3 regions of the Caulobacter sp. DWR3-1-2 genome follow, and region 3 is predicted to be linked to each of the others. Evidence: predicted binding sites of a transcription regulator. Region 3 holds the regulator's gene; each other region holds the start of a gene.
The links. Region 3 encodes LexA, which represses DNA repair genes until DNA is damaged. Its sites were predicted from a motif close to ATGTTCNCNANNTGTTCT; they were not measured.
Positions count from the first base shown of each region.

Region 1: recA (recombinase RecA) is a predicted target of LexA. The motif match lies at 2,406-2,423, and genes of this name have one in related genera.
Region 2: ACP696_RS18830 (DUF72 domain-containing protein) is a predicted target of LexA. The motif match lies at 2,209-2,226, and genes of this name have one in related genera.

Region 1 is NZ_JAFCTW010000014.1:86,344-90,625, forward strand. It holds gene alaS (alanine--tRNA ligase) at 1-633, opposite strand, end outside; gene recA (recombinase RecA) at 1,233-2,303, opposite strand; gene ACP696_RS17655 (EAL domain-containing protein) at 2,614-4,218, shown strand; gene ACP696_RS17660 (DUF885 domain-containing protein) at 4,222-4,282, opposite strand, start outside.
Region 2 is NZ_JAFCTW010000016.1:79,760-84,041, reverse strand. It holds gene ACP696_RS18840 (LysR family transcriptional regulator) at 1-257, opposite strand, end outside; gene ACP696_RS18835 (NAD-dependent epimerase/dehydratase family protein) at 351-1,355, shown strand; gene ACP696_RS18830 (DUF72 domain-containing protein) at 1,454-2,206, opposite strand; gene ACP696_RS18825 (L-serine ammonia-lyase) at 2,395-3,798, opposite strand; gene ACP696_RS18820 (M28 family metallopeptidase) at 3,886-4,282, opposite strand, start outside.
Region 3 is NZ_JAFCTW010000003.1:85,165-89,446, forward strand. It holds gene ACP696_RS04980 (serine hydrolase domain-containing protein) at 1-648, shown strand, start outside; gene ACP696_RS04985 (methyltransferase family protein) at 655-1,248, opposite strand; gene lexA (transcriptional repressor LexA) at 1,392-2,099, shown strand; gene ACP696_RS04995 (GFA family protein) at 2,226-2,624, opposite strand; gene ACP696_RS05000 (glutathione S-transferase family protein) at 2,674-3,321, opposite strand; gene ACP696_RS05005 (ComEC/Rec2 family competence protein) at 3,331-4,282, opposite strand, start outside.

The sequences.
Region 1 (4,282 bases), on a different contig from region 3:
CTGCATGAAGACCAGGTTCCAGATTTCGATGAACCGGTCACCGTCCTCATCGGGGCTGCCGGGGGGGCCGCCGGGGATGTGGTCGCCGTGGTCGAAGAAGATTTCCGAGCACGGGCCGCAGGGGCCGGTATCGCCCATCGACCAGAAATTGTCGTTGGTGGCGATGCGGATGATGCGGCTGTCATCCAGACCCGCGATCTTCTTCCAGAGGTCGGCGGCCTCGTCGTCGGTGTGGTAGACGGTGACCAGCAGCTTATCCTTGGGCAGGCCAAACTCGCGGGTCAACAAGGTCCAGGCGTGGGTGATCGCCTGTTCCTTGAAATAGTCGCCGAACGAGAAATTGCCGAGCATCTCGAAGAAGGTGTGGTGGCGGGCGGTGTAGCCGACATTGTCGAGATCATTGTGCTTGCCGCCGGCCCGGACGCACTTCTGCGACGAGGTGGCGCGCGGATAGGGCGGGGCCTCGGCGCCGGTGAAGGCGTTCTTGAACGGCACCATGCCGGCATTGACGAACAGCAGCGTCGGATCGTTCTGCGGCACCAGCGGCGCCGAGGGCGTGATCGCATGATCGGCCGCGCCGAAATAGTTCAGAAAGGTGCTGCGGATCTCGTTCAGGTTGGGTCGGCTGGTCATCGGCGTCTCGGGTGTTCGTACTGGATCCGGTCGAACCGGAGGTCGGGGCTGCATAGCGCGGTTTCAAGCGGAGTGGAAACCACGTTGGTCGTTGGGGTGCAGGCCGGGGCTTGAGATCCTCCCCCGTAGGGGAAGTGTCGGCAAAGCCGACGGAGGGGGTGTGAGCGGCGCAGGTCACCACCCGACTCAGTCGACCCCACACTCCCACACCGGTCGCTTCGCGACCGCCTCCCCCACGGGGGGGAGAGGACTTGGGTGGTCGAGGCGGCGGAGCCGCCGGGGCTCTTCGGGCCACCTCCTCTTAGGAAGCGAGACCTACCGGCCAACTGAGCAGACCCCCTCCGTCCCCCGAAGCGGGCGGCTCCTCCCCTTGAAGGGAATTGGCGGATAGCGCGGTAGACCCCCTCCGGCCCTGCGGGCCACCTCCCCCTGAGTGAGAGGATTGTCGGAGAAACGAAATCGGACGCCTGGCATGGGGTCCAGGCGTCCGGGGATCGCGGCCTGCCGAGGCGGTATTCCACGGCGGCTATAAGGCGGGGTCGCGCGCTATGAAAACGGCGGCCGCGAAACCTGTGTCAGGTCAGGCGCTGGGCTTGGACCTAAGCTTCGTCGCCCTCCTCCGGGCCGCCGACCAGAAGCTCTTCCTCGATCTTCTGCGACGACTTGCGGACGGCGGCCTCGATCTCGTTGGCCAGATCCTTGTTGGCCTTGAGGAACTCGCGGACATTGTCGCGGCCCTGACCGATGCGCTGACTGTTATAGGAGAACCACGAGCCGGCCTTGTCGATCACCCCGGCCTTGACGCCCAGGTCGATGATCTCGCCCAGCTTGGAAATGCCTTCGCCATACATGATGTCAAACTCGACCTCGCGGAACGGCGGCGCCACCTTGTTCTTGACCACCTTGACCCGGACGTTGTTGCCGACGATCTCGTCACGGTTCTTCACCGAGCCGGTACGACGGATGTCCAGGCGGACCGAGGCGTAGAACTTCAGGGCGTTGCCGCCCGTGGTGGTTTCCGGGCTGCCGTACATCACCCCGATCTTGTGACGGATCTGGTTGATGAAGATGACGATGGTGTTGGTCTTGTTGATCGAGCCGGTCAGCTTCCGCAGCGCCTGGCTCATCAGGCGGGCCTGCAGGCCCGGCAGGCTGTCGCCCATCTCGCCTTCGATTTCTGCCTTGGGGGTCAGGGCCGCGACCGAGTCGATGACCACCACGTCTACGGCGCCGGAGCGCACCAGGGTGTCGGTGATCTCCAGGGCCTGCTCGCCGTTGTCGGGCTGCGAGACCAGCAGGTTGTCGAGATTGACCCCCAGCTTGAAGGCGTAGCCCGGATCGAGCGCGTGCTCGGCGTCGACGAAGGCGGCGGTGCCGCCGGCCTTCTGGACCTCGGCCACCACGTGCAGGGCCAGAGTGGTCTTGCCCGAGCTTTCCGGACCGTAGATCTCGATCACCCGCCCCTTGGGCAGGCCGCCGATGCCCAGAGCGATGTCGAGGCCCAGCGAGCCGGTGGACACCGACTCGATCTCCATCTTGCCCTTTTCGCCCAGCTTCATCACCGAGCCCTTGCCGAACGCCCGGTCGATCTGCGCCAGCGCCGCTTCAAGAGCGCGCTGTTTGTCGCCGTCTTCTTTGCCCACGAGTTTCAAAGCCGCCTGATTGCTCATTGGAGATCCGCCCTTATTCCATGATTCCGACCGGCAGATCGGAGGTTCGCGCTCGGCGCGCCCTTCGCCTGTGGAATGATTAACGAGTACATGCTTTGTTCCGTGTTCACAAGATGTTCTTTTCTCGTGGCGCGGAAGCGATGAGGACGGTCTATCGGCTATATGCGTCAGAAGCGGTCACATAGGTCGCGACGCAAATCGCCGCCCTGCGACATTTTCTCGCGCCCTGCGGTCGAGCTTTCGTCCGCGCCTCAACCGCTCCTTAACAGGCAGGCGCTCATGGTGCTCTCTTCCCGGGGGGAGCACCGTTTTGTCGATCGATCCGCGCCGTCTACTGGGCCTGGCCTTCGCCAGCGCCGACCTGCTGATGGAAGTCGAGAATGGCCAGGTGATCCTGGCGCTCGGGGCGGCCCAGCGGATCATGGGCCTGGACGAGCGTTCGATGATGGGCCGGGTGTTCCGGGATCTCTTCACCGCCGCCGACCGCCCGCTGGTCGAAGCCGTGCTCAATGTGATGAGCGATGGCTTCCGGCGCGGACCCGTCACACTGCGCATGGCCGGCGAGCCGCCGCGTCACGTCAATCTGACCATGCGCGCCCTGCCCGACAATGGCGGCCGGATTTCGGTTTCGGTCACCCCCGCCCCCGCCCCTTCGGGCCAGGTCGACGAGATCGGCCTGCGCAGCCGCGAAAGCTTCGAGGATATCGCCCGGGGCCTGTTCGAGGCCGCCCGGGTCACCGGGCTCGAGCTTGAACTCGCGATGGTCGACTTCTCGGGCCTGGACGTCGTCCGCGACCAGCTGTCGCCTCGCGAGGCCCACGCCCTGGACGTCAAGCTGGCCGGCGCGGTGCGGGCCGAGTCGCACGCCGGCGGCATGGCCACGCGGCTGTCGTCCGAACGCTTCGCCCTGGTGCGGACCAAGTCCGACCATCCCGATGACATGGCCCAACGCCTGACCAAGTCCACGACGCTGACGGCCACCGCCCATGTCGTGCCGCTGGACGCCGGCGTCGCCCCGGCCCGCGGGCTGAAGGCCCTGCGCTACGCCTTGGACGATTTCCTGCGCGAGGGGCTGAAGGACTCCCCCCCGATCAGCCTGTCGGAAGCCATGAACCGCTCGGTCAAGCGCACCCTGGCCAAGGCCGGCGCCCTGGGCGTGGCGGTCAGCCAGCGGCGGTTCACCTTGGCCTACCAGCCGGTGGTCAACCTGGCGACGGGGATCGCCCATCACCACGAGGCCTTGGTGCGCTTCGAGGACGGCGGCAGCCCGTTCCAGTTGATCCGCATGGCCGAGGAGCTCGACCTGATCGAGGAGCTGGACCACGCGATCGCCGAGATGGCCGTCCAGCGTCTGGCCGGCGACCGAACGGGCGCCATCAAGCTGGCGGTCAATGTCTCGGGTCGGACGATCGTCAACGAGGGCTTCGTCGATCACATCGGCCGCCTGCTGGCCAAGCATGACAAGGCCAAGGGTCGCCTGATCTTCGAGATCACCGAATCCAGCGCCATCGACGATCTGCCCCGCGCCAACCAGCATATCCAGGCCCTCCGAGGCCTCGGCTCACTGGTGTGCCTGGACGATTTCGGGGCTGGAGCCTCGTCCTTCGCCTATCTGCAGGAACTGAGCCTGGACATCGTCAAGATCGACGGCCGCTATGTGCGCGAACTGGCCGGCAGCGGCCGCGACGGGGCCATGGTGCGCCACCTGGTCCAGATGTGCCGCGACCTGAATATCCGCACCGTCGCCGAGATGGTCGAGACCGTCGAGGTCGAGGAGGTCGTCCGCAAGGCCGGGGTCGATTTCGCCCAGGGCTGGCTGTTCGGCAAGCCGGCCGACAAGCCGCAGCCGGCGTTGAAGGTGGCCTCCGTCACCCCGGCAGCACGGCGGGCCGGGATTTCGGAAGGCTGGGGCTAACCCCTATTTACCGGCCTTGGTCTTGGCTACGTAGTCGTCCACCACGCGGTCCAGCACGACCAGC
Region 2 (4,282 bases), on a different contig from region 3:
GAAGCGGCGCGGGCCATGGCGCTGGCGGCCCCGGCCATGGCCTGGGCGTGCGGGGCCAGCTCAAGGGCGGCGTCGGTGGGCTTGAGGCCCTGCGGCGAGCGGGTGAACAGGGCCAGGCCCAAGGCGCGCTCAAGTTCAGCGACTTGTCGGCCCAGGGTCGGCTGGGTCAGACCCAAGGTTCGAGCGGCGGCCGACAGGCTGCCCTCGGTCAGCACGGCCAGGAAGGCGCGATAGAGACTCCAATCGGGATCGTTCATGCATTCTTGCATAGCAGATCAACAAGGTTCGCCAATTCCTGTTTATCTGATTGAGGCGCAGTTTGGGGTCATCAGATTTCACGGGAGACCAACATGACCTCGACTTCACAACCCATCGCCCTGGTGATCGGCGCGGCCGGCGGCATCGGCGGCGAAGCGGCCAGCGCCCTGGTTCGCCACGGCTGGACCGTCCGCGGCCTCACCCGTCGCGACCAGCCCGCCAAGGCCGGTATCGCCTGGATCGCAGGCGACGCCATGGTCGCCGCCGACGTGGCCCGCGCGGCCCAGGGCGTTTCGCTGATCGTCCACGCCGCCAACCCGCCCGGCTACAAGGACTGGGACAAGCTGGTCCTGCCGATGCTCGACAACACCATCGCCGCGGCCAAGGCCAACGGCGCGCGGATCCTGCTGCCGGGCACGGTCTATAATTTCGGCCTCGACGCCTTCCCGCTGATCGACGAGACCGCGCCGCAGGCGCCCGCCACGCGCAAGGGCAAGATCCGGGTCGAGATGGAGCGGCGGCTGAAGGCGGCGTCGGCGGATGGCGCGCCGGTGCTGATCGTCCGGGCCGGTGACTTCTTCGGCCCGCACGCCGGCAACAACTATTTCGGCCAGGCGGTGGTCAAGCCGGGCGCGCCGCCGACCTCGGTGGCCGAGCCGTCGGCCAAGGGCGTCAGCCACGCCTGGGCCTATCTGCCGGACCTGGCCGAAACCATGGCGCGCGTGCTGGATCGCGCCGACCGGTTGGGGTCGTTCGAGGTGTTTCACTTCAGCGGCCACCAGTTGGCCTGGGGTGAGATGGGGGCGTCGATCCGTCGGGTGTTGGGCCAGCCCAAGCTGCCGATCAAGGCCTTCCCCTGGTGGATGATCGTGGCCCTCTCGCCCGTGGTGCCGGTCTTCAGCGAGATGGCCGAGATGCGCTACCTGTGGCGCGAGCCCATGGCGCTTATCGACGGCAAGCTGCGGGCGTTTCTGGGCGAGGTCCCGCACACGCCGCTCGACGTCGCGATGGCGGTGAGTCTGAGGGGGCTGGGGTGTCTGGAGAGCCATCCCGTCGCGGGAGCGCCCGAGGCCGGCCGTGCCGCGACGCAAAGCTGAGGCTTACGGCGCCACGGATTGTCAAAGGCATTGCCACGATCGGGGACATGCATCTGTGCATGTCCCCAGCCGCTTAAAGGGCTTCCGAGGCGCAGCCTCTATTTCAGCTTCTCGATCAGCGCCATGGCGGCGGCCGGATTGCGCACCTTCGCCCCGGCGATGAAGTAGGCGTAGACGTCGCCGCGCTTGGCCCAGGCCTGGGCTCGCTTGGCGATGGCGTCCAGATCGTCCGAGGTCATGCCGGTGGGCTCGCTCTCGCGGCTCGACATCAGGCGGGCATAGGTGAAGTCGGCGGTCGGCTGGTCGATGCAGGGCCAAGTCGGCTCCTCGTCGTCCTCGGCATAGACGATGGCCGCGCCGTACTGGGCGGCCAGGTCGTAGAATTCCTGGGTGGCGAAGGTGGGGCTGCGGACCTCCAGGGCGTGGCGCGCCGGCCGGCCGCCGATTTCCTTGGGCAGCAGCTTCAGGAAGCCTTCGAAATCGACCGGGTCGAACTTCTTGGTGGCCATGAACTGCCAGTTGATGGCGCCCAGCTTGGCGCCCAGCGCCTCCAGCCCCTGGCTGAGGAATTTCTCCAGCGAGTCGTTGTTCTCCGACAGCACCTTGCGGTTGGTGCAGTAGCGGCTGGCCTTGACCGAGAACACGAAGTCGTCGGGCGTCTCGGCATGCCACTTCTGCCAGCTGTTGGGCTTGAAGGTGGAATAGTAGGTGCCGTTGATCTCGATGCTGGTGACGTGGCGGCTAGCGTATTTCAGCTCGTCCTTCTGCTTCAGATCATCGGGATAGAAGGGGCCGCCCCGCCAGGGCTCGTAGGTCCAGCCGCCGATGCCGGCGCGAATGGTTCCGGGCATGAGTGTTCTCTTCCTGTTCTGGCGGCACGTTAGGTTAAGGGTTTGAGTTTGAGCAAGAGGAAACCGGATCACTGGCCCCCACCTGACGGCTTCGCCGTCTGTCAGCGGCGAGGGGGCGGAGCCCTGCGCTTAAGCTCTTCCCCCTCTGGGGGAAGACGATCGCGAAGCGATCCGTAGGAGGCAGGTGATCAACATTCCACCCGGTTGACCGACAACCCCACCGCCAGACCCCCCAACGAGGTCTCCTTGTAAATCTCGCTCATGTCCTCGCCGGTGCGCTTCATCGTGGCGATCACCTTGTCGAGCGACACCGAGTGCTGACCATCGCCCAGCAGCGCCAGCCGCGCGGCGTCGATGGCCTTGATGGCGCCCATGGCGTTGCGCTCGATGCAGGGGATCTGGACCAGGCCGCCGATCGGATCGCAGGTCAGGCCGAGGTTGTGCTCCATGCCGATCTCGGCGGCGTTTTCGATCTGCGCGTTGGTGCCGCCGAGCGCCGCGCACAGCCCGCCGGCCGCCATCGAGCAGGCCACGCCGACTTCGCCCTGGCAGCCGACCTCGGCCCCGCTGATCGAGGCGTTGCGCTTGTAGAGCGCGCCGATCGCCGCCGCCGTCAGCAGGAACACCCGCACCTGCTGCGGCGTGCCCTGGTGGAAGCGGTGGTAGAAGCGCAGCACCGCCGGGATCAGGCCGGCCGCGCCATTGGTCGGGGCGGTGACCACCCGGCCGCCGGCCGCGTTCTCCTCGTTGACCGCCATGGCCCACAGGTTGACATAGTCCATCGCCGCCAATGGATCACTGAATTGGGGGTCGCTGATCTGGCGCTCCATGCGGCCCTGGATGGTCTGATGGATCTGGAGGGCTCGCCGCTTGACGTTGAGCCCTCCGGGCAGGACGCCGCTCTCGCGCATGCCGCGGTCGATACAGGCCTCCATGGCCTCGAAGATGCGGTCGAGCCCAGCGGCCAGCGCGTCCTCGTCCATCCGGACAAGCTCGTTGGCGCCCATCACCCCGGCGATGCTCAGGCCGGCGTCGGCGGCGCGTTGCAACAGGTCGGCGCCGCTCTCGAACGGGAAGGGGACTTCTGGCCCTTCCTCTGGCGGGGTGTTGCGGCCCATCTCGCTCTCGTCGCGCACGAAGCCGCCGCCGATCGAGAAATAGGTGCGCTCCGCCAGCGTGACGCCAGCGGCGTCGAAGGCTGTGAAGGCCAGCCCGTTGGGGTGCTGCGGCAGGCGTTCGTGGCCGGCCCAGACGATGTCGCGTTCGGCGTCGAAGCCGATGCCGACCTCGCCGCCCAACATGATCCACTGGTTGGCGGCGGCCTCGACCAGCGCCGCCTCGCCGGCGTCGGGGTCGAGTTGGGCGGGCACGAAGCCCATCAGGCCCAAGACCACCGCCCGGTCGGTGGCGTGGCCGCGACCGGTGAGGGCCAGGGAGGCGTAGAGGCGGATTTTGACCCGCGCCGTTGTCGCCAGTTGGCCGGCGTCACGCAGACGGCCGACAAACAGGCCGGCGGCCGTCATCGGCCCCATGGTGTGGCTGCTCGACGGGCCGACGCCGAGCTTGAATAGGTCGAAGACGGAGGCTGTCATGGTGTGGTTTCACAAAACGCGTTTGCGTCCGCGAATTACGATCGGGGACATAGGCATGTCCCCGTCCGCGTCCCGAACGGCAGAAGTCTACTTCCGATCCGCCTTGGTCGTGTCCCGCAGCGCCTTGAACTCCGAGCCCGCCTGCCATTCCGGCCAGACCCTCGAATTAGCCAAGTCCGCGCCCACTTCATAGAACAGTCCTATGTCCTGGGCCTGGCCGGTCAGGTCCCAGTCGGCTCGCCATTCGTCGGCGGGCTGGTGGTAGCGGTTGGTGGTGTAGTCTTCCTCGCCCTTCTGGCCGGCTTCCTTGCCGCCCACGACCAGATCCTCGCCCGAGCCAACCGAGATGGCCGGCACGCCGCGCTTGGCGAACGGGAAGTGGTCCGAGCGATAGAAATGGCCGGCCTGGGGCGAAGGGTCGGGCGTGAAATAGCGGCCATGGGCCTTGGCCTTGGCGACCAGCAGGTCCTGCAAATCCACCTTG
Region 3 (4,282 bases):
ACGTGCCACAGCTACCAGAACATCGCCTATGACACGATCCGCGAGGTCGTCGAGACCGCCACCCATCGCCCCTATGCCGAGGAGGCTCGCCAGAAGCTGTTCCTGCCTCTGGGCATGACCGGCGCGACCATCGGCATCGACGGTTTGCGGACCGCCAAGCATTGGGCGCGGCCTTCGCGTGGCGGCCGCAGCGTGCCGTTGGTCGAGGCCTATTACCGCATCCCCGCCGCAGCGGGCGTCAATTCCAACATCGTGGATCTGGCGCGCTGGATGCAGGCGCAGATGGGTCAGGCGCCCGCCGTCCTGCCGGCCCCGGTGTTGGCGGACATCCAGCGACCGCGCGTCAATACCGGCCGGCCCTATGGACGATCGGCCATGGGCCGGGCGCTGGAACGCCCCGGTTACGGCCTGGGCATGCGCAGCTTCACCTACAAGGGCCGCCGCCTGATCGGCCACAGCGGGGCGGTGACCGGCTATCGCTCGACCATGATGTTCGATCCCGCCACGAAGACCGGCGTGGTGATGCTCTGGAACAGCGAGGGCAGCCTACCCTTCAAGCTCCAGGCCGAGGTCTTCGACAAGGCCTATCGCCTGCCGTTTGAGGATTGGCTTCAGCTAAAAGGCGATGGCGCGATTGTCGCACCCTGAGCGTTGCTACCAGAGATAGGGAATCAGCGCCGCCTTGCGCCGGCGATAGGCCACATGCTCATCGCCGAATCGGGCCGTCATCGCCGCGTCCTCCACCCGTATGCGCCACCCGAAGGCGATCAGGCCGGCCAGCAACAGCGCCAGGACCGACAGTCCACTGCCCAGGCCAAGGCCAACGCCGACCAGGCTCAGCAGGCTGCCCAGATAGGCCGGGTTGCGGACGATCCGGTAGGGGCCGCCCGTGATCATCCGGTGACCGTCGTGCAGATGCACGGTGCGGCGGAAGAAGGCCCCGAGGGTCAGTATGGCCCACAGGCGCAGGGCCAGGCCCGTCCAGATCAGGACCAGCGCCAGGAGCCGCGCCTCGCTCCTCCACTGGATTATGCGAGCAAATTCAGAGGCGTTGGCGGCATAAAAGGCGACGAAGATCCCCGCCGCGATAATCAGGACCACGGCCTGCAGGCTGCCCCGGTCGGCGTCCTGGCCGCTGGCCGTGCGCCGGTCGCGCCACCAGACCCACAGCTCAAACAGGCAGAAGGCGCCGTAGCTGGTCCAGAAGGCGCGCGGCCAACCCGTGGTCAGAAGCCAGGCGTGGTCCATGTCGCGAAGGCTCCCCTCGGCAAAGATTACGGCGTTCAGCTACACCGAACATCGATCGCCGCGTCAACTTGACATTAACGAAGAACACCTAGAGAACATTTGAGAGGTTTGCGGTTTGTTCCGCGACGACTTGCGAGGCCGACATGCTCACGCGCAAGCAGCACGAGCTGCTGATGTTCATCCACGAGCGGATCAAAGAGAGCGGTGTCTCTCCCTCCTTCGACGAAATGAAGGAGGCGCTCGACCTGGCGTCCAAGTCAGGCATCCACCGGTTGATCACGGCGCTGGAAGAGCGCGGCTTCATCCGCCGCCTGGCGCACCGCGCCCGCGCGCTGGAGGTGATCAAGCTGCCGCAACAGGCCACGACGGCCGCCCCGCCCAAGGGTCGCGGCGCCTTCAAGCCGCAAGTGCTGGAAGGCGGCGGGCAGGCGCCGGCCGTGGCCGCGCCCGTCCAGATCGCCGCCGACAACACCCGCGAACTGCCGATCCTCGGCCGCATCGCCGCCGGCACGCCCATCGACGCCATCCAGCATGAACGCGAGCGCCTGCCTGTGCCCGAATCCATGCTCGGCGGCGGCGAGCACTATGTGCTCGAGGTCCAGGGCGATTCGATGATTGATGCCGGCATCCTCGACGGCGACTATGTCATCATCCGCAAGGGCGACACCGCCAACAGCGGCGAGATTGTCGTCGCCCTGGTCGGCGAGGAAGCAACCCTCAAGCGCCTGCGCAAGAAGGGCGGCTCGATCGCCTTGGAAGCCGCCAATCCCAAGTACGAGACCCGCATCTTCGGTCCTGACCAGGTCGAGGTCCAAGGCAAGCTGGTGGGACTGATCCGGCGGTATCATTAGATTTTCGCCCATCCCGGTGAACGCCAGGATGAGCAGGGTTTGCATCACGGCTGGGGGCAGGCGCATTGGCCTGTCCTCATTTGCATCCGCGAAAGACCACGCAGACTCTGCTGCGGTCCGAGGTCCCTAGGTCGCCAGCCCGGCCGGCCGGTTTTCCGCATATTGCGGCACGTTTAGCGGCATCATCCACGGCTCGCGGCGCTTCACCCAGACCTCGTATTGCGGGATGAACTGACCGGTGTCGTCGAAGCCGCCCAGGTGAAGCTCGATCTCGTCCTCGCCCTCACGCCAGAAGACCGGCGAGCCGCAAACCGCGCAGCCGTGCGAGCGGCCGCGCTCGGAAGTCGCCCAGGCGAAGGTTTCGCCCTCGACCCGCACCTTGTCCGACCGAAAGACCGCGAAGGCGTTGCAAGGCGCGCCGTGGCGCTTGCGACAGGTCAGGCAGTGGCACATGCCGACCCGCAGCGGCCCGCCCTCCGCGCCGTATCGGACCGCCCCGCAGGCGCAGCCGCCCTGTCGTTCCATAGTCGTCTCCGTCTCCAGGCCCGTGCCTCGCCTCGCCTCGCCTCGCGATTCAGAACGCCAAACGCCCTTTGAGTTCCGCGAACGGGATAATGACATGCTCCCGATAGGCCGGCCGCGCCCGTAGCCGGTCGTACCAGGCCTGCAAACGGGGCTGCGGCGGCCGGTCGATCTCCAACTCGAAATAGCGATAGAGACAGGCGCCAATGGGGATGTCGGCCAAGGACAGCGCCTCGCCCATCATGAAGGCCCGACCTTCGAGTCGCGCCTCGACCTGACCCAGGCAGCGATGGGTGCGTTCCACCGCCTGGGCGATGGCTGGCCCATCTCGCAAAACCTCGGGCGTTCTGTAAAAGCCCCAGAACACTCCGCTCAGGAAAGCCGGCTGCAGCGCGGTCTGCGACCAGTCCATCCAACCATCGACCGGCGCCCGCGTCGCCGCGTCGGTTGGCCAAAACCGCCCTTCGCCGTAGGTGGCAGCCAGGTATCGAAGGATGGCGTGCGACTCCCACACCGCGACACCGCCGTCCTCGAGGACAGGCACGTGACCATGCGGGTTCATCTCCCGAAAGTCCGGGCTGTCCAGGCCGCCGAAGTCACCACCCGCCGGAAGGTGCTGATGCGGCAGGTCAAGCTCGGCGATAAGCCAGAGCACCTTCTGGACGTTCAACGAATTGCGTCTTCCCCAGACCTTGAGCATGGCGTCCCCCTATGGCGTGTTCGTCCACGGCCGCACGCCCCGCAGCGGCTGGGCCCAGACGATCCACCACCCACCGTCGCGGCGATAGAGCTCGGCCGCGCCGCCGACGGCGAAATCGGTCGCGTCGAGCACGATGCGGTCCCGGCAGGCCGGCGGCGTAATCGGAGCGTAGCCGCGCAGCACGACGATCTCGGCGTCCGCGCACATCGCCGCGAGAACGTCGGCGTCCGGAGCGGCCTTGCTCCAGGACAGGGCCAGCGGCACCGGCGAAGTCTTGGTGGGCGCGCAGGACCGCCGATCGCAGGCATAGGACGGACTCCGCGCGGTGTCGGTGGGCACGGCCAACCCCCGCCGGCGGCTCCAGAGCTCCGCCCCGAACCGCCGGGCGTCGGGGCGCAGCAGGACGGCCCGGCCGCCGTCGCGCACCGCCGCCGTGGTTCCGTCTGGCGCGATCCAGACGTCGGGCGCCGGCGGCCGGGGCCATAGCGCCACCGCCAGGGCCAGGGGCCCGCCCAACCAGCGCAGGCGTCCGCGCCACAGGCACAGTAACATCAGGCCGACAAAGGCCAGGGCCAGGGTGAAGGGCGGGCCGCTGGCCACCACCCGTTGAGCCCCGCCGGCGCTGGCGAAGCCATGGGCGATCCACAGCATCGCGTCGATGCCCCAGCCGGCCACGGCCAGGAACGGTCCTCCCAGGCCAAACACTTCGAGCACCGCCCCGATCGCCAGGAACGGCATGATCACGAAGGACGACAGCGGCGCGACCGCCAGGTTGGCCGGCAGGCCCCAGACCGCCACCCGGTTGAAATGCTGCATGGCGAACGGCCCTGTCGCCAGGCCAGCCACAAGACTGGCCCCGATGCTCACCGCCAGCCAGTTCATCGCGCCCTGGAAGAGCCGGATCGGCCAGGGGACCGAGATCTCGCGCACAGGCCTGGGCCAAGCCTCGGCCAGGGCGACC